2 regions of the Hymenobacter daeguensis genome follow, and region 2 is predicted to be linked to the other one. Evidence: riboswitches for the same ligand, from Rfam matches in the RefSeq annotation. Region 2 holds a riboswitch; the other holds the start of a gene.
What was found. A riboswitch is a leader RNA that binds a small molecule or an ion and turns the genes downstream of it on or off. The one in region 2 is predicted to bind cobalamin.

Region 1: it holds a riboswitch for cobalamin, as region 2 does, so the genes downstream of both, ACYVHT_RS19815 (TonB-dependent receptor plug domain-containing protein) here and ACYVHT_RS13430 (acyl-CoA thioesterase) in region 2, are expected to answer to the same signal.

What each region holds. Positions count from the first base shown of each region.
Region 1 is NZ_BAAGWC010000027.1:39,416-49,472, forward strand. Features, by position in the region: gene ACYVHT_RS19780 (RCC1 domain-containing protein) at 1-59, opposite strand, end outside; gene ACYVHT_RS19785 (B12-binding domain-containing radical SAM protein) at 199-2,493, opposite strand; gene ACYVHT_RS19790 (four-helix bundle copper-binding protein) at 2,676-3,023, shown strand; gene ACYVHT_RS19795 (helix-turn-helix domain-containing protein) at 3,159-3,731, opposite strand; gene ACYVHT_RS19800 (thioredoxin family protein) at 4,134-4,748, opposite strand; gene ACYVHT_RS19805 (hypothetical protein) at 4,907-5,179, shown strand; gene ACYVHT_RS19810 (DUF5074 domain-containing protein) at 5,280-6,380, opposite strand; gene ACYVHT_RS19815 (TonB-dependent receptor plug domain-containing protein) at 6,422-8,425, opposite strand; cobalamin riboswitch at 8,578-8,790, opposite strand; gene ACYVHT_RS19820 (transporter) at 8,846-9,700, opposite strand; gene ACYVHT_RS19825 (TonB-dependent receptor) at 9,768-10,057, opposite strand, start outside.
Region 2 is NZ_BAAGWC010000011.1:30,404-40,460, forward strand. Features, by position in the region: gene ACYVHT_RS13400 (methionine aminotransferase) at 1-456, shown strand, start outside; gene ACYVHT_RS13405 (tetratricopeptide repeat protein) at 661-1,743, shown strand; gene ACYVHT_RS13410 (nitrilase family protein) at 1,773-2,555, shown strand; gene ACYVHT_RS13415 (T9SS type A sorting domain-containing protein) at 2,798-5,116, opposite strand; gene ACYVHT_RS13420 (UDP-N-acetylmuramoyl-tripeptide--D-alanyl-D-alanine ligase) at 5,219-6,523, shown strand; gene rfbC (dTDP-4-dehydrorhamnose 3,5-epimerase family protein) at 6,632-7,222, opposite strand; cobalamin riboswitch at 7,326-7,549, shown strand; gene ACYVHT_RS13430 (acyl-CoA thioesterase) at 7,697-8,086, shown strand; gene ACYVHT_RS13435 (putative sulfate/molybdate transporter) at 8,148-9,338, opposite strand; gene ACYVHT_RS13440 (cation:dicarboxylase symporter family transporter) at 9,393-10,057, opposite strand, start outside.

The sequences.
Region 1 (10,057 bases), on a different contig from region 2:
GCCAGGGTATGGCTGGGGCCCACAGCTATGGTTTCGGGCTGGGCCAAAGCTCGCCCCATACCCATGCTTAGCAAACAAGCCAGCAACGTAAGGCTACGGTAGAAATGCAGAGACATACGCTAATCAGTTGGTTTTCTGGCCCAAATTACGCGTCGTCGCTCCACATTCCAATACCACTATTTCTATCTCATTGTCCTGTTAAATAATCAATAACCCCTTCTCCCGCAGCAGCGCCCAGGCCGGGCTTTGCAGAAACGCCTCAAAGGCACCTTCCGATTTCGGAAAGCTGGCCGCCGCGTCCTTCACCAGCACTTTCGTGTCGTAGTCGTGGCTGAGCCGGGCGAGCAGCTGGTGCAGCCAGCGGCCGGCGGCCTCGGTGGTTTTCACCTCAAAATCCTCGGCCTGCTCGTAGCAGGTGAGCACGGCCCGGGGCGCTTTTTTGCCGGGCTCGAGGCGGATGTCGGGGGCGTTGCCGAGCCAGAACAGGCGCTGGTTTTGCCGGGCAAAGTCGGGTTTCTCGGGCGCTTGCAGGGCCTGCTGCACGAGGTGGCGCGGGGTGGCCGGGCGCGGCGTTTTGAAATCGAACCAGCGGGCCAGCGGCTCATCGAGCGCTACGCCGTGCAGGTAGTTGTAGAGCGACTTGGCCAGGCCGGGGCCAAACGCCTCGTGGTCGGTGCCGAGGGGGTCGTCGTGCCACAGGTCGTTCCAGGCAAAGCCGGCGGGCTCGGGGCCGATGGCGGCCACCTGGTACTTCGCCGGATTTTTGCCCACGGGCGAGTGGGCCGTCATCGAGAAGCGGTGCCAGTAGCCGCTTTGCACCACGCCGGCGGCGAATAATTGGCGCACCACTTCGAGGCTGTCGATGGTTTCCTGGGCGGTTTGGGTCGGAAAGCCATACATCAGGTAGGCGTGCACCATGATGCCGGCCTGGGTAAAACCATCGGCCACACGGGCCACCTGCGCAATGGTCACGCCCTTCTCCATCAGCGCCAAAAGCCGGTCCGAAGCCACTTCGAGCCCGCCGCTCACCGCAATGCAGCCCGAGGCAGCCAGCAGCCGGCAGAGGTCGGCCGAGAAGGTTTTCTCGAACCGAATGTTGCCCCACCAGGTGATGGGCACCCGGCGCTTGAGCAGCTCCACGGCCAGGTCGCGCAGGGCCAGGGGCGGGGCAGCCTCGTCCACGAAGTGAAAGCCGGTCTGGCCGGTTTGCTTGATGATTTGCTCGATGCGGTCGACCAGCAGGGCGCTGGGGGCCGTTTCGTAACGACTTATGTAATCGAGCGTTACGTCGCAAAACGAGCAGCGCTTCCAGTAGCAGCCGTGGGCCACGGTGAGCTTGTTCCAGCGGCCGTCGCTCCAGAGGCGGTGCATGGGGTTCAGCACTTCCAGCACCGAGAGGTACTCGGTGAGGGGCAGGTCGGAGTAGTCGGGCGTGCCTACTTCAGGGTGCGGAATGTCGGGAAACGGGTGGTTGACGTACTGGATTTCGCCGGCTTCGTCGCGCAAAAAGGTGCGCTGTAATAATTTCCTGTCATCCTGAGCGGAACAAAGGACCTTCTCACGCTCAAGCACGGCAGCAACGCCGTTACTTCTTTGCTCAGCGGGAAAAGGTCCTTCGCTGCGCTCAGGATGACAACGGTTACCCAAATACTCCAGCAGCCGCAGCCACGGCCCTTCGCCGTCGTCCAGCGTCAGGTAGTCGATGTAATCGAAAAAGCGGGGCTCCCGGATGTCGCGCAGCTCCGTGTTGGGGTAGCCGCCGCCCATGATGGTCACGGTTTCGGGGCGGGTTTGCTTGATGTGCCTGGCCAGGCGCAGGGCGCCGTAGAGGTTGCCGGGGAAGGGCACGGTGAAGCCCACCACATCCGGTTTCACGCGTTCCAGCAGCGGCTCCAGCTCCTCCAGCAGCATCTGGTCGAGCAGGTTGGGGGCGGCTTCCAGCTCCCGGTGCAGGGGCTCGAAGCTGGTGGCGGAGAGGGCCAGCTTCTCGGCGTAGCGCGAGAAGCCAAAGTGCGGCCCCACGGTTTCCTTGATGAGGTCGGCGAGGTCTTCGAGGTAGAGCGTGGCCAGGTGCCGGGCCTGGTCCGTCAGGCCCATGGTGCCGAAGGCGGTTTCGAGGTCGGCCACGTTGTCGAAGCGGCTGGCTTCGGGCAGGAAACGGCCGTGGCAGATGCGCGGGGCCAGCGTGAGGTCTTTGTTTTGCAGAAACCGGATGACCGGACCGATGGTGGCAAGGTAGCGGTTCTGGAGCCGCAGCATGCGCCGGGCATTGTCGCTGAGGTCAAAATCGCCGGCTTCGATTTCCTGAAAAACGCGCTTGAGCCCAGCTTCCGAAAACAGGCGCAGCACCAGTTGCAGGCCCAGGTCGGCCTGCGTCGCGGCGTAGCCGCGCCCCGTGAGGAAGCCCTTGATGTAGGCCGTGGCCGGGTACGGCGTGTTGAGCTGCGTGAGCGGCGGCGTGAGCAGCAGGATGCGGGGCGAGGCAGTAGGCACAGTGGGGACTAACCCGGCAGCGGGCGCGGGGGTTCAATTTGGGGCAAAGGTCGGGCGCAGCAGCGGCTCGGCGGGCAGACAAGATAGTATTGGCCCCAGGCCGAAATCCTGCATGACCGCGAGGCCGGCCTTCCCCGTAGGCAATACTATCCATCAATCCATTTACCAGCCCCTTCCTTCCCATGCACACGCCCGCTCCCCGCGCCCGCCAGCACAACCAAGCCGTCCTCGATGCCCTCAGCCGCTGCATTGCCGCCTGCGAGCTGTGCGCCGATGCCTGCCTCGACGAAAAAGACCTCAAAATGATGGTGCCCTGCATCCGCCTCGACCGCGACTGCGCCGACATCTGCCGCCTCACCGCCGCCTTCATCGCCCGGGGTTCCGACCACGCCCAGCATGTGCTGAACGAGTGCATCGAAATTTGCCAGAAGTGCCACAACGAGTGCGCCAGGCACCCGCACGACCACTGCCTGCAATGCGCCAAAGCCTGCCAGGCCTGCGTGCAGGCGTGCCAGGAGTACGCGGCATAAGCCTTGGCTTACACCTGTGCCACACAAAAAGCCCCGGCTCTGCTCAGAGCCGGGGCTTTTCACTTTACAAGGCTTGTCGCTGAGCACGGGACCGATTGCTTCGGCTACGCCTCGCGATGCCAGACGCTTTCCCGCTTACGCCAGCGCGTCCAGCGACATGCGCTCGGGGGTCATCAGGCGGCGGAATTCGCTCACGGAATAGCCCGTCACCTGACGGAACTGGTTGCTCAAGTGCTGGCCGGAGCTGTAGCGCATCTGGTCGGCTATCTGGTTCAGGGTGAGCTCGCCGTAGCTGAGCAGCTCCTTCACGCGCTCAATTTTGAGGCGGATGAGGTATTTCTCGATGGTGAGGTGGGCCGTGCGCGAAAACACCTTGCTCAGGTGCGAGTAAGTGGCGGCGAAACGGTCGGTCAGAAAGGCCGAGGTGGTGAGCGGCGAGCGGGCGGTGCGCAGGTGCTCCAGGTATTCGGCCAGGGTGCCTTTGATTTGCTCGGTCAGCTGCTCGGCCCGGCCGCGCAGCAGCTCGAAGCCGGCGGCGTGCAGCAGCGGCGCCAAGGCTTCGGGGTCGGCGGGGGTGCTGTCGTCCAGCTCGGCCACGCCCAGCGAAACCGCTTTGGGCCGGTAGCCGGCGCGCTCCAATAGACTATGCACGGCCTCCACGCAGCGGGGGCACACCATATTTTTGATATGCAGCAGATTAGTTTTCAAGGGCTTTACGATTTTTCGGGCCGCCGCGAGGCAGCCGGTGAAGAATGAGAACGCGCTGTGGCAGCACCCGCCGACGCCCGGCGTGGGCGCGGGGCCGGCGTGGAGACTTCAGTCCAGCCCCGCCCAAACCAATGGGCGGTGGCCCAGGTCACGAACGGCACCACGGCCAGGAAGGTAACCGCCAACAGCCAGCACAATACGAAAAAGGCAGAAAAAAGTCGGCTAAAAAAATGGTCGCTCACCCCAAACAGATAAATGACCAGCATTAGTGCCAGCCCGAAGCTGATGCCTGCCAGCACGCCCACCCGCCGCCAGGGCCAGGCGGCAACGTGTTTCTGAAGGCGGGCACGCAGGGGTAATGCCATAATTTTATGAATTCGGGACGGTGAAAATACGCGAAATCTATTTAACTACCTGCTGCCCGCCCAGCAGCGCCAGCAGCTCGTGCTGCACCGCCTGGCCGTTGTCGGCCGCGTACCAGTCGTTCATGCCCTTCACTACCTGATTGGTATGCAGCAGCTTATCGCCGTGCAGGCGGTGGGCCAGCTCCTGCGCGGCGGCCGGGCGCGGGCCCCAGTCGCCGAGGTCGGCCCCGGTGGCGGCATCGCGCCGGATGAGCTTGGGAATGCTGTTTTTGCCGTTGGTCTGGTGGGCGGCCATCAGCGCCGGGTGCTCGGAGCGGAGCAGGACGTGCAGGCGCACGCGGCCGGCGCTTTCGTCGGCCAGGTGCGCCAGGATGGGCAGCACGTGGGCCGTGTCGCCGCACCAGGCTTCGGCCAGCACCAGCCACTGCTCGGGCCGGGGCAGCGTGCGCAGGGTTTCGACCAGCCCGGGCAGCAGCGGCAGCACGTAGGCGCGGTCGAGGTGGCCCTGGTTCTGGTCGGTATAGCGGATGAGGCCCGGCGACTGCTCGGGGCCGGTGGTGCGGCGGCCGGCGGCCAGGTCGCGCACCAGCGCCCGGAACTCAGCGTAGGTGTAGGCCGGGGCGGGCACGGCGGCGGCGGAGAGAGAAGACATGAGCGAAAATGTACGGGAATGAGGGAAGGCGTGTAACCTACGAGGCGCACGCCCCGCTACAACCGTACCCGGGCCGGCAGGTTCGGGTTGCGCGGCGGGAGGTTATTTCTTTACCTTGCAACGTCGCACATCTTTCACACCCCCACTCCCTCGTTTTCATGCTTCTGAAATCCCTCCTCCGCCCCGTTGCCGTGGCTTTCGCCCTCACCGCTTCGCTGAGTGCCTGCAGCTCCGGCACCAAAGAAGGCGATACCAACGTAGAGCGCGGCTACACCAAAAAAGGGCCCGCCGCCCCGCAGGACGGCGTAGCGGGCGGCGACTCGGCCACGGCCGGCCTCTCGCGCGACACCACCCACCGCCCCACCGGCAAGGAGCTCTACAAAGCCGCCGGCGAAGCCACCGACCGCAACCACGACGGCATCGCCGACTAAGCAGCGGCGCTTCCCGGCCATTAAAAAAGTCCCTCACCTGGCGGCGAGGGACTTTTTCCTTTTTATGCAGAAAGAAGCAGGTGTGGAAAAGAAGGATGGTTTAGTAGAACACGAAGCCGTTGGGGCCGGCGCCCACCGTGGTTTCGTCGATTTTGGTGCCATCGGTCTGGTAGCGGGCCATTTTATCGGCGGAGAACGTGCCGGTGCCGGTATAGATTGTGCCGCTGATGGGGTCGATGCCCAGGCCGTAGAACTGCCCGGTGATGAACGGCGTGGTGAGCGAAGGCAGGGCGGCATCGGCAATGCCGAAGCGCACCACGGCCCCGTTGCCGGTGAAGGCATTCACGGCGCGGAAGTAGAGCTGGTCGCCCGCGCCATTGGCCTGCAGGTCGCTGGGGGCAAAGAGGTTGCTGGCAAACGTGCGCGTGGTGGTGCCGGTGGTGGGGTTGGCGGGGTCAATGCTGTAGAGGCTGCCGGCCGTGGTAAGGCCGTAGTCGACGGCGCTGTAGTTGCTCGTGTACACCACGTTGCCGCCGCACAGCACCCAGAGGCGGGCATTTTTGTCGAGGGCGAAGCTGTTAGGCGACGCGCCCACGGTCAGGGTATTGGTGACGCGGTTGGTGGCGGGGTCGATGACGGTGACGGTGCCGCTGCCCGAGTTGGCCACGAATACCTTGCCGCCGGCCAGGGTGAGGCGGCCGGGCGTGGAGCCGGTGGCAATGCTGTCGACCACGGTGTTGGTAATCAAATCCACGATTTTAATGCCGGCCCGCACCGTGCTGTAGTTGCCCCACTGCGTCACGTAGGCCCGGCTGGTGCTGATGGGCAGGATGTAGCGCGGGCTTTGCAGGCCATTAATCACGCCCACGGACTTGAAATCGGGCAGCGACACGACTTCCACCTTGTTCGAGCCGTTCATCACGATGTAGCCGCGCTTGTCGCGCACGGCCATGCTTTGGGTAAGGTTGCCCAGTCGGCGGCCGTTCACGCTCTGAAACAGGTCGTTGGTCACGGCTTTCGACGTTTTATCGAACAACGAAACGGTGCCCACGCCGGTGCCATTGGAAAATGGCCCTTCGTTGAGGACATACACACTGTTATTGTCGGATGAGGGCGCGGTCGTGGTCTCGTTGTCGGGGCTGCAGCTGGCCAGGGCCAGCAGGGCCAGCACGGGGAAAGTGAGGAGTTTAGAAAAACGCATGAGTAAAAAGAAATTGGGGATTAAAGATTGGTAATCAAGCATTAGCGCCAGCCCACGCGCAGGCTGCACCCGAAGGCCCGGGGCGGAGCCGGCCGGCCTTCGTAGCTCTCGTAGGTGTGGTCGAGCAGGTTGGTGGCCTGCAGCAGCAGCAGGGCTTCGAGGCCCGCGCCGGGGTGCAGGGTGTAGCTCAGGCTGCCCCCCAGCACCGCGTAGCTGGGCAGGTAGGCGCGGGCGGTGGCATCGGTGTAGCGGTAGCTGCTGGCGTTGCTGGTAGCGCCAATGCGCCAGCCCCGCCAGGCATAGTCGAGGCTGATGGCGCCGGTGTGCGCCGGCACGTAGGGCAGCGGCTGGCCGGCGGGCACGGGGTCGTCGGCAGTGGGCTGGCTGGTGCGGGCGCTGGTGAGCGAGTAGGCCGCCCGGGCCGTGAGGCGGTGCGCGCCGCGCCGCAGCGTGAGCGCCGAGCTGGCTTCGAGGCCCTGGGTCTGGACCTGCCGCAGGTTGCGGGGCCGCCAGAACCCTTCGGGGCCGGGGGTCCACTGCACCCAGTCGTTCACCAGCTGGCGGTAGCCGGTGAGCTCGGTTTGCAGCGTGGTGCGCGGCGCCGGACTGATGCGATGCAGCAGGCCGGCTTCGTAGCCCAGGCCGGTTTCGGGGCGCAGGCCGGGGTTGCCGCCGGGGTTGTAGTACCGCTCATTCAGCGTGGGCGCACGGTAGCTGCGGGCCACGCTGGCCTTGAAGGTGAGGGAGTGACCAGGGGAATGGGTGAGTGAGTCAGCCGGGCCGCTCGTCCACAGGTCCCACTCCAGGCCCAGCGTGGGCGTGAGGGGCCGGCCCTGGGGCAGCGCGGCCTGGCGCAGGTTGGCGGTGAGGCGCAGGCCGGGGTGCGGGTCGTAGCGAAACAGGGCAAAGGCGGCGGCGCGGTTTTCCGTCGTCACCGGGTTCAGGTATTCGCTGAAAGCGGCGTTGAAGTGCTGTACCTCAGCTCCCAGGCGCAGCGAGCCCCGGCGGCCCACGGCGGCCGTGTACTCGGCCTGGGCCTGGGTGGTGCGCACCCGCGAGTCGCTCAGAATGGTGAGGTCGTGGTAGTTCAGCACGTCCTCAAACCAGGCGGCACGCACGGCCCACTGCGCCCGCGCCGACGCCAGGCGACGGTAGCCCAGCACGAAGCGTCGGCTCTGGTCGTACTGGCGGGCGTTGCGCACCACGCCGGCGGCGGGCTCCACTTCCCGGTCGGTATCGGTGAGCCAGGCGCTGGCCGTGAGCTGGCCGGCCGTGCCCAGCCGCAGGGCCACTTCCGGGGCCAGGCTCCACTGGTGGCGCAGGGCCGCGCCGGTCAGCAGATGCCGCACCGGTCCGCTGAACTCCTGCGTGGTGTAGGGGTAGTTATTGTCGGCCTGCCGGTAGCTGGCAGCCACGCGCACCGCCACCGCGCCGCTGGCGCCCGAGGCATTGAGGCTGCTGCCGCGCAGGCCAAAGCTGCCCGCATCGGCCTGCACCGTGCCCCGGATGCCGGGCTGCCAGTCGGGCGCGGTGTTCAGCAGCACCGCCCCGCCAATGGCCCCACTGCCGTAGAGCGCGGCGGCCGGGCCGGGCTGCACCGCCAGGCTGGTATTGGCGCCCACGGGCAGCAGGGCAAAGTCGTTCTGGCCCAGCGTGGGCAAGGTGATGTTCAGGCCATTCCAGAGCACGGCCGTGTGCTGGGCCGAGGTGCCCCGAATGGAGATGGAAGCCAGCTGCCCCGGCCCGTAATTCTTGATATACAATGGTGTGCGCTCCTGCAGCAGCTCGGCCACGGTGCCGTTGCGGTACTGGCTCAGGGTCACCGAATCGGCGGCGTAGTGCCGGCTGCCGGTGGCGAAGCGCTCCGGCCCCACGGCCCGCACCTGCACCTCGGCCAGGCGGTGCCGCCGCCGCGAGAGCTGCGCCGAATCGGGCGGGGCCGGGCGGGCGGGCTGCTGCGCCGCAGCCGGGCCGGCAGCGCACAGCACCATTACCCCGCCCCAGAAGGCCGTCGGCTTAAAGAAAAATGAACGCAGCGGAATCAAATTTTCGGCGAAGAAAATTCGATTCAAAATCTGGCGCGGACCCGCTTCTTTCGAAGCCAGCCACCGTCAGACCGAGGCCGAAAAACAGGGGGTAATCCGGCTGCCCGGGGGTGGCCGCTGTTCTCTTTCTCCATTCGTCCTCCGCGAATGCTGAACCTGTGAGTGCCCTGGCAGGTCTCCTGGCTTGCTCCGCCGGGCGGGCCGCCTTCCCATTTAGCCGCTGATAGTCAGCAGCTAAAAAGTGGCATCGTGGCCCGCCCCGATGTGGAGCGTACAGTTGCGGGGACAGCTCCGGCATCGAACCGGATTCCCTTTTCAGCCGCGCCCCGGGAGTGGGGTCTGGCACCATTGCAGGCGCAAAGGTAAGCAGAAGTCGCCTGTCGTCTGAGAAATCGCCGGTCATCCTGAGCGCCGCTTTTCTCAGCGCCGAAACGTGAAGCCCACAAAATACTCGTGGTCGCTGAGGCGGTTCAGGGCCAGGTGGGTGCCGAGGTCGAGCTGCAGGTTGTCGGTGACTTTGAAAATCGGGGCAAGGTTGGTGGAGGCCTGCCAGCGGCGCTGCTCGGTGTTCCACTGCGTCACGCCTTCGATGACGACGCCCACTTTTTTGGCAAAGTCCCACTCCAGCGCGGCCGAGGGCATGAGGCGCACAAAGCGCTGGGCCTGGTCCCGGTCGTAGCTCAGGTCGGTTTCAAGCTGAGCTTCCAGGTTGAGGTTGTCGCTCAGCTCCAGGTCGATGGGCAGCACCACGCCGTATTCGGCCCCGCCGCTGCCGGTGGAGCCGCCGCTGGGCAGCCGCACGTAGCCGATGACGGCCATGGCCAGCGAGCCGTTCTGGTCGTCGCCCAGGAAGTTGTGCTTCACGCGCACGGTCACGTCGCCGAAGCCGGCGGTGCGCTCCTGCCAGTCGCTGGTGCCGGTGGTCCGTTGCTTCTCAATGCTGTAGAGCGGCACTTCCAGCTGCACATCGGTGCGGCGGCTCAGGCCCAGCTTGAACATGGTGTAGGCCAGGTGCAGCTCGCGGCGCTGGTCGTCGTTGCCGGAGCCGCTGTTGCTGAGGCGAAGGGCATCCACCTCGACCTGCGCGTGGCCGGCATCCACGGTAAAGGGGCTTTCGGTGATGCCGGGGCGGTCGGGCTGCAGCTCGCGCAGGCGGTTGCGCGGCACCGGCTTGCGCCAGCTAAAGTGGGCCGAATCGTAGGGCGAGGCTTTCGGTGGGGCCTGCGCATAGCTTGCCGCCGGCAACAGGAAAATGAGCCAGAAAAGGTGTTTCATGGGCCCTGTACGGGGCAGGAAGCCGTAACGCCGGCATTCACTTCATTCAGACCGGCCTTTGGCTTCCTCAAAACGGCACCACCACCTTCACGCCCAGGTTGCGGCCGGGGTTGTAGATGCCGCTGCGGCCGTTGGGCGAGGCCGCGTAGTACTCGAAGTATTTCAGCCGGTTGAGGTGCGCCTGATAACTGGTATTGAACACGTTATCGGCTTGCAGAAACAGCTGTACCGCGTCGCGGCCGGCGCGGGTGCGGAAGGTGGTGCCCGCCCCCAGGCCCAGCAGCACGTAGCCGGCAGTGGCGGTTTCGGCCCCGTCCACGGCGTAGAACTGATGTTGGCGGGCCACGCAGTCGAGGC
Region 2 (10,057 bases):
AAAACCTACCACGCCACCGGCTGGAAAGTGGGCTACTGCATTGCGCCGCCCGCCCTCACCACCGAGGTGCGCCGGGTGCACCAGTTCCTCACCTTCGCCGTGAGCACGCCCACCCAGCACGCCTTGGCCGATGCCCTGGAAGCCGACCCGGCCGATGCCCACGCCCGGGGCCTGGCCCCGTTTTACCAGGCGAAGCGCGACCAGTTTCGGCGCCTGCTGGCCGGCGCGGGCTGGGAGCTGCTGCCCGTGCCCGGCGGCTACTTCCAGCTGGCCCGCTACGACGCCTTCTCGCCCGCCAGCGACGTGGCATTTGCCGAGTTTCTGGCCCGCGAAAAGGGCGTGGCCGTGGTGCCGGTATCGGCCTTTTACCACGATGGCTTTGATGATGGGCTGATTCGGTTTTGCTTCGCGAAGGAAGCCGCCACGCTGGATGCGGCGGCGCAACGGCTGCGGTAGGCCAAGATTTCCAAAGCCTCGTGCAAGACATTGTGTGCATAACGCCGCAGCGAAGCATCTTTCCCGTGCAGTGCAATGCTGGAAGCGGCAACTGCCGGGCCAGCGTCAGGCTGGTCGAATGTTGACTTTCTGACAGGCCTCAGCTCAAAACGGGTGCCTGAGGCCGCTTCGCGGTACTTTGCCCTCCTCATATTCCTTTCCATTATGTCGAAACGCTTACGCTTTGCCGGCCTTGCGCTGGCCCTCAGCACCAGCCTGGCCTCCCTTGGCCAAACAGCCAAGCAAGATGCTGAAACCAAAGGCCTGAATGCCATCCGCCTCATGGACGAAGGCAAGCTCGATGAAGCCATCGGCCTGCTCCAGGAGGCGCATAAGCTCGACCCGGCCCGCTCGGCTTACCCCTACGAACTCGGCCTGGCGTACTATCAGCAGAAGAAATACGCCCAGGCGCTGGAGATGCTCGAACCCCTGATAAAGCTCTCCGATGCCAGCGACCGCACGTTTGAACTGCTGGGCAATGCCTATGATAGCAACGGCAATTCTCCGCAAGCCATTGAGGTTTATGAAGCCGGTATGCGCAAATTTCCGACTTCGGGGCGGCTGCCGCTGGAGTTGGGCATCGTGTACATGGGGCGGAAGGATTTCGACAAAGCCATCGGCTATTTCGAGCGTGGTATTCGGATAGCGCCAGAGTTTTCCTCTAATTATTACTGGGCTTCCAAGCTCTTCTGCAATTCGTCGGAAGAAGTGTGGGGCATGATTTACGGCGAACTGTTCATCAACCTGGAACCCAACAGCCAGCGCACCTTTGAAATCAGCAAGCTGCTGTACGACACCTACAAAAGCGAGATTAAATTTGCCGGCGCCGATACTGTAGAAGTGAGCTTTAGCAAGAGCAACGTCATTGTGCCGGTGAAGGGCCAAAAGCTGAAGCTGCCATATGGCGGCATGGTCTATGAGCCGGTGATGCTGATGTCAGTAATCGGCGAGAAAGGCGTGGACCTGAACGCTCTGGACCGCATTCGGACCAACTTTGTGGAAAACTATTACCGCCTGCCGGCAAGCAAGAACATTCCCAATGTGATGTTTGACTATCAGCGCCAAATCAAACAGGCGGGCCACCTCGAAGCCTACAACCACTGGCTGCTGCTGGCCGGCGACGAGGCAGGCTTTTCGCAGTGGGAAAAAGATAACCCGGAGAAGTGGAAAGCTTTCCTGCAGTGGTTCAAGAATAATCAGCTGAAGCTTGATGCCAGGCACCAGTTTTACCGGGCGCAATACGAATAAAAGGCTCCGCCTGGTATTTTAATTTCTTTATGTCCGACCTCACCGTTTCCTTCGTTCAAACCGCACTGCACTGGCACGATGCCGCCGCTAACCGCGCCGCCATTGGCCGGCAGCTGGCCGGCCTCACCCGGCCCACCGACCTCATTGTGCTGCCCGAGATGTTCACCACCGGCTTCAGCATGGATGCCGCCGGCCAGGCCGAGCCCATGAGCGGCCCCACCGTGGCCTGGCTCCGCGAGCAGGCCGCCGCCCACGATGCCGTGGTGACCGGCAGCGTTATCATTGAGGAAAACGGGGCGTATTTCAACCGCCTGCTGTGGGTGCGGCCCGATGGCAGCCTGCGCCACTACGACAAGCGCCACCTCTTCACGCTGGCCGGCGAGCAGCACACCTACACGCCCGGCCAGGCCCGCCTAGTGGAGGACTGGCGCGGCTGGCGCATCTGCCCGCTGGTGTGCTACGACCTGCGCTTCCCCGTGTGGAGCCGCAACCAGCCGATTGAGCCCTACGACCTGCTGCTGTACGTGGCCAACTGGCCCGCCGTGCGCCGCACCGCCTGGATGACGCTGCTCCGCGCCCGCGCCATCGAGAACGTGGCCTGCGCCCTGGGCGTGAACCGCATCGGGCAGGATGCCCTCAGCCACGACTACTCCGGCGACTCGGCCCTGCTGGATGCCAAGGGCAATTACCTGGTAGAAGCGCACTCGGAAGCGGGCATTTTCACCCAGACCCTGAAGCGCGATGAGCTGGATGAATTCCGCACCCGCTTCACCGCGCTGAACGACGGCGACGCGTTTGAGCTGCGCGGCTAGCTGTCATTGCAAGCGGAGCGCGGCAACCAAAGGTCAACGTAGCTCATCCGTCGTCCCAATGCGACTAGCTCAGGGTTGTGACAAAGCCTTTCTACCACAGAAAGCCCCGACTCTATCCAGAGCCGGGGCTTTTCACATTGTTCAGGCAGGTCGCATCAAGAGGCCGGATGAGCTACGCTGGCCTCGGTTGCCTGCGTTTTGCTGCGTTTCGCTGCGCTCCGCTCGCGATGACAGGCGGCCTTTTACTGCACGGCCAGGCGCTGCACGGCGGCGGCGCCATCGGGGCCGGTGGCGCGCACCAGGTACACGCCGGGGGCCAGGCCGGTGAGGCGCAAGGCGTGGCGGCGCTGGGCCGTGGCATCGGTCAGCACCACGCGGCCGGTGAGGTCGAACACGGTGAGGCGGGTGGGCGTGGCGGTTTCGACCGTGGCTGAGGCCGTGGCGGGGTTCGGGTACACGCTCAGGGCCAGGGCGCGGGCAGCTTCGGTGTGCGTGGCCGTGGCGGTGCCCCGGTTGCGGGTGCTGTAGCTGATGATGCCGCCCGACTCGGTGCCGACGAAGAGCTCGGGGGCGCCGTCGCCGTTCACATCGGCAGCGGCCAGGCCGTAGTGGGCGTAGGCATCCTTGCCCAGGCGGTTGGTTTCGTACTGGCTGCTGACGGGGTTGTAGAGCACGTCGTTGCGTTCCGAAAACAGGCTGCCCATCGCCCGGTAGTTGGAATAGTAGCGCAGAATGCCGGCATCGTCGGCCACCAGCAAGTCGGGAAAGCCGTCGCCGTCGAAGTCGGCCACCGTGGGGCTCAGGTTGACGGGGCGCTGGCCGGCGGCATCGCGAATCTGGCCAAAGTCATTGTTCACCAGCACGAAAGCGCTGTCGAGCGGCCCCCGGCCCCGGTTGCGGAAGTAGCGCAGCGCCATGCCCGGCTCGCGCTGCTCGTTGGTGCCGATGAGCAAATCCACGAAACCGTCGTTGTCCACATCGGTGAAGCAGGGCATGCTGCCCCGTTCGTAGGGCAGCACCCCCGAGGTAATGGTGGGGTTGGGATAGGTAGCGCCCACGGGTCCCTGGCGCTTGAAATCAACGGCATTCACTGCGTCGAACGCCACGGGCCGGCCAGCGGCAGCCGTGTTCAGAATGTAGTACAGCACGTTGGTGCCCCGGTCCCACACGCTGTAGGCCAAGTCGAGGGCATTGTCGCGGTTCAGGTCCACCAGCACCGGCTTGATGCCCAGCAGCGCCTGGGTGGCAAGGCCCAGGTAGTCGCTGTTCATCAGCTTGAAAATGGGCCGGGTGCGGGTGCCCACGTTGCGGTAATACGTGAGCGTGGCCCGGTACGCACCGTTCACACGGTCGGCCTGGTTGCCGATGAGCATGTCCATCAACCCATCGCCGTCGATGTCGCCGAAGGTGGGCGCGGCACCTTCGCTCACGTCAATCATGTCGTTTTGCAGAAAGCCGGCGGCCTGGTAGGCATACGCCGGCGCACCGCTGGCGGCGCTGTTCGTAAACAGCTGAATCTGATGGCTCATGCTCACCATATCGGCCAGGTTGTTCACCATGTTGGGGGCCACCACCAGGTCAGGGCGGCCATCAAAGTTGGCATCGATGGAATAGCCGGCCGGAAAAACCGGCACCGATACCGGCGTGGCAGCCGAGGGGAAACTGGCGGAAACGCCGCCCTGCGTGAGCACCGGTGCCGTGGTGGTGCCCTGGTTGAGCAGGCGCGTCAGCTCCGGGCAGTTGTCGCGGCCGTCGAGCATGTCCTGGTCGCCGTCGCCATCCAGGTCCACCATCAGAATGCTGTGGCCGCCCGTGTGGGTGGGCTTGGCCGTGAAGCACTGCTGGCCGTTGAACATATACCCCGCGCAGCCCGAGCAGGCCTCAATGCCGCCCCAGTTGCTGGTGGTCATCGTGAAGGTGAGGGCCCCGCCGCAGGTGCCGGGGCTGGTGTTGATGTACTGCTCGATGTAGGACGCGCTGATGAAATCGTAGGTCATGATATCGAGCTTGCCGTCGCCGTTCACGTCCTGAATGGCGGGCAGGTTGTAGCCGCCAATGGTCAGGTTGGCCGTGCCCGAGAAGTTACCGGAAAAGCGAATCTGGTTGGTGGCCAGCGTGAAGCTGGGCCGGCCATTGACCAGCGTATTCCGAAAAACCCGGATTTCGCCGCCGTTGATGTAGGTGAAGATGTCGGCGCGGCCGTCGCAGTCGTAGTCGCGCAGCAGCACCCAGCTTTGCAGGTCGGTCGGAAAAGCACTTTCGTATTCCGGGGCGTACTGCCAGCGGCGGCCGTTGGCAGCTCCCGCAGCCGCCACGCTCAGAAACGTGTAGCAGCGGCTGGTTTCGTGGTCGAAGGCAAACAGGTCCTGCTGCCCGTCGCCATTCAGGTCGATGTGGCTGAACTGGGGGGTGTTGAGGCCACCGGCCCAGGCATTGCGCAGGGTGTCGGTGCCGTGCACCACTTTGGCCACGGGCTGGTATTGAAACCCGAAGGTGCCCTGGGCACTGGCGGCGAGAGAAAACGCCAGCAGTGCCAGCAACAACGCGTAAGAACGAAGCATAGGAAGGTGATGAGGTGGAAAGTTGAAATAGACCGTTGGCGCGAACTACAAAAATCGCGCCCACCTTTGCACCAAGTTACATCCGGTAAGCCTTTTCCGTTCATGCCCACGCCGCTTTACTCCCACTACCTGGCCGCCGGCGGCCAGGTCAGCACCGATTCGCGCCAGCCGCAGCCCGGCACGCTGTTTTTCGCCCTCAACGGCCCCAACTTCCGGGGTGCGGCCTTTGCGGCTGCCGCGCTGGAAAAAGGGGCGGCCCACGCCGTGGTCGACGATGTGGTGCTGGCCGCCTCCGACCCCGGCCGCTACACCTACGCCCCCGACCCGCTGCGCGCCCTTCAGGAGCTGGCCCGCCAGCACCGCCAGCAGTTCCGCATCCCGGTGCTGGCCATCACGGGCTCCAACGGCAAAACCACAACCAAAGAGCTGCTCACGGCCGTGCTGGCCCAGCAATTTCAGGTGCTGGCCACCATCGGCAACCTCAACAACCACATTGGGGTGCCGCTCACGCTGCTGCGCCTGCGGGCCGGCGAGCACAACTTTGCCGTGATTGAGATGGGCGCCAACCACCGGGGCGAAATCGCGGCGCTGTGCGAAATCGCGCAGCCTACCCACGGCCTCATCACCAACATCGGCAAGGCCCACCTCGAAGGCTTTGGCGGGGCCGAGGGCGTGGCCCTGGGCAAGGGCGAGCTGTTCGATTTCCTGACGCGCACCGGCGGCACGGCCTTCGTCAACACGCTCGATGCCCGCCTGCCGTCGCTGGCGGCACAGGTGCCCGTGCGCGTCAGCTACCCCAATTTAGTCGATACCTACCCCGCCACCCTGCTGGCCGCCGACCCCGCCGTGGCCCTGCGCCTGGCCGATGGCACCGACGTGGCCGCCCAGCTCACCGGCGACTACAACTTCCCCAACCTGGCCGCCGCCGCCGCCGTGGGCCTGCATTTCGGCATTCCGGCCCACAAAGTGGCCACCGCCCTGGCCAGCTACAACCCCCAAAACAACCGCTCGCAGCTGGTGCGCACCGCCGTCGGCAACGAGCTGGTGCTCGATGCTTACAACGCCAACCCCAGCAGCATGGCCGCCGCGCTGCGCAGCTTCGCGGCCCGGCCGGTATCGCCGGGCCACACCAAGCTGGCTATTCTGGGCGACATGTTTGAGCTGGGCGACGACAGCCCGGCCGAGCACCGCCTCCTGGGCCAGTTGCTGGCCGAGCTGCGCTTGCCGCAGGTGCTGCTCATTGGGCCGGAAATGGCCGGCGCAGCCGCGCAGGCTGCCACGGCCCGGCACTTTGCCACCAAAGCCGAAGCGGCCGACTGGCTGCGCCAACACCCCACGACGGGCCGGCAGGTTCTGGTGAAAGGCAGCCGCGGCATGGCCCTGGAAACCCTGGTGGAGCTGCTCTGATTTCAGTCGGCAGCTGTCCATCAACCGTTAGCCGCCGTTCAGCAGGTCCGCAAGAACCTGGTCGAACGGCGGCTAACGGTTGATGGACAGCTGCTAAATGCTGTCTGCCTAAAACGGGCTCACAAAATCCCTGAAGCCGGGCAGCTCATTGTCTTTGCCCGATACCAGCGGAGCTACTTCGGTGCCCCAGCTGATGCCCAGGTCGGCATCGTCCCAGCGCAGGCCGCCTTCGGTGGCGGGGGCGTAGTAGTCGGAGCACTTGTAGAGGAAAATCGTGTTGTCTTCCAGCGCCATGAAGCCGTGGGCAAAGCCGACGGGGATGTAGAGCATGTTGCCCCGCTCGGCTGTGAGCTCTACCAGGACGTGCTGGCCGTAGGTGGGCGAGGCCTGCCGCAAATCGACGGCCACGTCGAGGGCACGGCCCTGGCCTACACGCACCAGCTTGGCCTGGGCGTGGGGCGGGCGCTGGAAATGCAGCCCGCGCAGCACGCCTTTTTTGGAGTTCGACTGGTTGTCCTGCACCCACGGGGCGTCGGCCCCGGCCTGGGCCATGAGGCGGGCGCTGAAGGTTTCGAAAAACACGCCCCGGTCGTCGCCAAATATGCGGGGGACAAACTCAATCAGGCCCTCTATGGGGAATGTCTTTACTTCCATCACCACAAAGTAAAGACGCAGCGGCGCAGCCCGCTTGGTTTGCATCGAAAAAATTGCCCCGCGCACCGGCTGGCGCGGCCCGGCGGGCTGCTTCTGCCGGTGCGCGGGTTCGGGCGCGTACCTTTGCGGCGTTGGTTCTCGGTTTGATTTCCTTCAATCAGCGGACGGTTTTCGGCCGGGGCCCAGGCGCCGGCGGAAATTAAAAGGGAATCGGGTGCAACTCCCGAACAGACGCGCTACTGTGAGTTTCCCGGCCCCCACGGGCCGGAGCCGGTGGCCCCATCAGTGCCCATTGGCCCGCCGAAACCGGGCCGAGAAGGGCGGGGCCCATCCGAAACAAGTCAGGAGACCTGCCGGCCGCCGAGTGATGCTGCCCTCGCGCTTTGGGGCTGGCATCGGCGGTGCCGTACCGCCGCGCCCGGGGCGCGGCCGGGGTGGCGTGCGGCCGGTGGTCAGTTTATCGCAACAAGGGCTGAGATGCAAGCGGAGGCCGTTTTTCTCCTTTTTTCCCCGTTGCCCATGCTCCTTGCCGACCGCATTGCCCGCGCCGAAACGCGCATCTTCAAAGCCGTTTTCCCCAACACCACCAACCACTACGACACCCTGTTTGGCGGCACCACGCTGCTGCTCATGGACGAGGTGGCCTTCATTGCCGCCACCCGGTTTTCGCGCCTGAAAATGGTGACGGTTTCTTCCGAGCGGGTCGATTTCACGCACCCCATTCCCGGCGGCTCGCTGGTGGAGCTGGTGGCCAACATCGAGTACGTGGGCCGCACCAGCCTGAAAGTGCGCGTCGAGCTGTTCGTGGAGCAGATGTACTCCGAAGAGCGCCACAAGGCCGTCACCGGCCTGTTCACCTTCGTGGCCGTGGACGAGCACAAGCAGCCCGTGCCGATTCTGAGCGTGTAGCCCCTTGTAGCACCTGCTTCAGCCTGTGCATCGTGAGGGCGGGCACAGGCTGAAGCAGGTGCTACAAGCTCTTGCCCAGCCCCACCCAGCCGCGTTGCATGGCGTAGTAGATGGCCGTGCCCACCACCAGCCCCACCAGGTAGCCATACGGCAGCCCGGCGCAGAGCAGGCCCACCAGCAGCGCCACCAGCAGGTCACTCCGCTGGCCGCTGATGTCGCGCAGCAGCGTGGCCAGCGACAGGGCCTCGAACAGCAGCAGCACGCCCAGCACCGGCAGCGGAAAAATCTGCACCACGTCGGCAAAGCCCTGGCTGAAGAACAGCCCCATCACCAGGAAAATGCTGCCGTAGATGACCACCGAGCCGCCCGTGCGCGCCCCAAACGCATAGTGCCCCACCATGCCGCCCGAGCCGTGGCACACCGGAAAGCCCCCGAAAAACGGGTTCACCAGATTCATCAGCGCGTAGGTGAAGCTGATTTTGCGGATGGTGAGCGGCGGGCGCTCAGGGAATAAATCGTGCGCCACCTGCTTGGTGGCCAGGATGGAATTGCCGAGCGAAAGTGGAATCTGGGGCAGGGCCAGCAGCACCGCGCCGGTGAGAATATCGGCCGTTTGGGGCAGGTACCAGGCGGGCAGGTGCAGGCCCACCGCCTTTTGGGCCGTGGCAAAATCGAGCTTAAAAAGCAGCGCATACGCCGCCCCCAGGGCAATGACGATGAGCGCCGCCGGCCAGCGCCGGTTGCCAAACAGCACCACCGTGACCGTGAAGGCCGCCGCCGCCAGCGCGTAGCCGGCCGCGCCATCGGCGCCCACGTATTTGGTGAGGGCCAGCGTGGCCAGCTGCAGGGCCAGCCCAAACTGAATGCCGCGCACCACGGCCTTGGGCACCAGCCGCGCCAGCGCATCAATCAGCCCGGTTATCGACAGGAAAAACATGCTGATGCCAATGGCCAGCCCGCCGCCGAAAATGACCCGGCCGGGAATTTTCTGGGCAATGACCAGCGCCGCGAATGCCTTGAGCGGCTGCACGGGCATGGGCATGCGGTACCACAGCCCGGTGAACACCTGCATCAGCCCGAACAGAATCAGGACGCTCGCGCTGTCGACGCGCGAGGCGGCGATGACGCCGATGAGCAGCGGCAAATCGGTGCCGAGGTCGCCGAACGCGCCAGCCACCTCGTTGCGGTCGAAGCGGATGGGCGGGCGCGTGGGGGCAGGCGGCGTGGGCTGAGTTTGGGTGAGGGTGTTCATTGGGTGTAAGTTCAGGAAGCCGCGCCACCTAGCTGCCGGTGCCGGCTGGTGCGGCTATCGTTCTGATGACAACCGGTCGGACGGCTGCGCCGTCGGACCGGGGCTGGCGGCTTCCTCGGCTACTTCGCCCAGGTACTCGCCGCTGGTGAGGCCCTTGCGGCGGCGCAGGCGCAGCGGCGGCAGGCGCTTGCCCAGCGCTTCTACGGCCGTTTCGTGGTCGAGGGCGTCTTCGGTGTGGGCCAGGAAAATGGTGGCCACGCCGTTGCCGATAAAGTTGGTGATGGAGCGGGCTTCGCTCATAAACCTATCCACGCCCAGCAGCAGCGCCAGGCCCTCCACCGGAATCACCTTCATGGCCGTGAGCGTGCTGGCCAGCACCACAAAGCCGCTGCCCGCTACCCCGGCCGCGCCCTTCGAGGTCACCATCAGGATGCCCATCATGGTCAGAATCTGGCCCGCCGATAAATCGACGTGAAACACCTGGGCCAGAAAAAGGGTCGAGAGCGAGAGGTAAATCGTGGTGCCGTCGAGATTGAAGGAGTAGCCCGTGGGCACCACCAGCCCCACCACCGGCTGGGCGCAGCCCATGCCTTCCAGCTTTTCCATAAGGCCCGGCAGGCCGGCTTCGGACGAGGACGTGCCCAGCACAATCAGCAGCTCGGCCTTGATGTACTTGAGAAACGACCACATGCCAATGCCGCAGTAGCGCAGAATGGCCC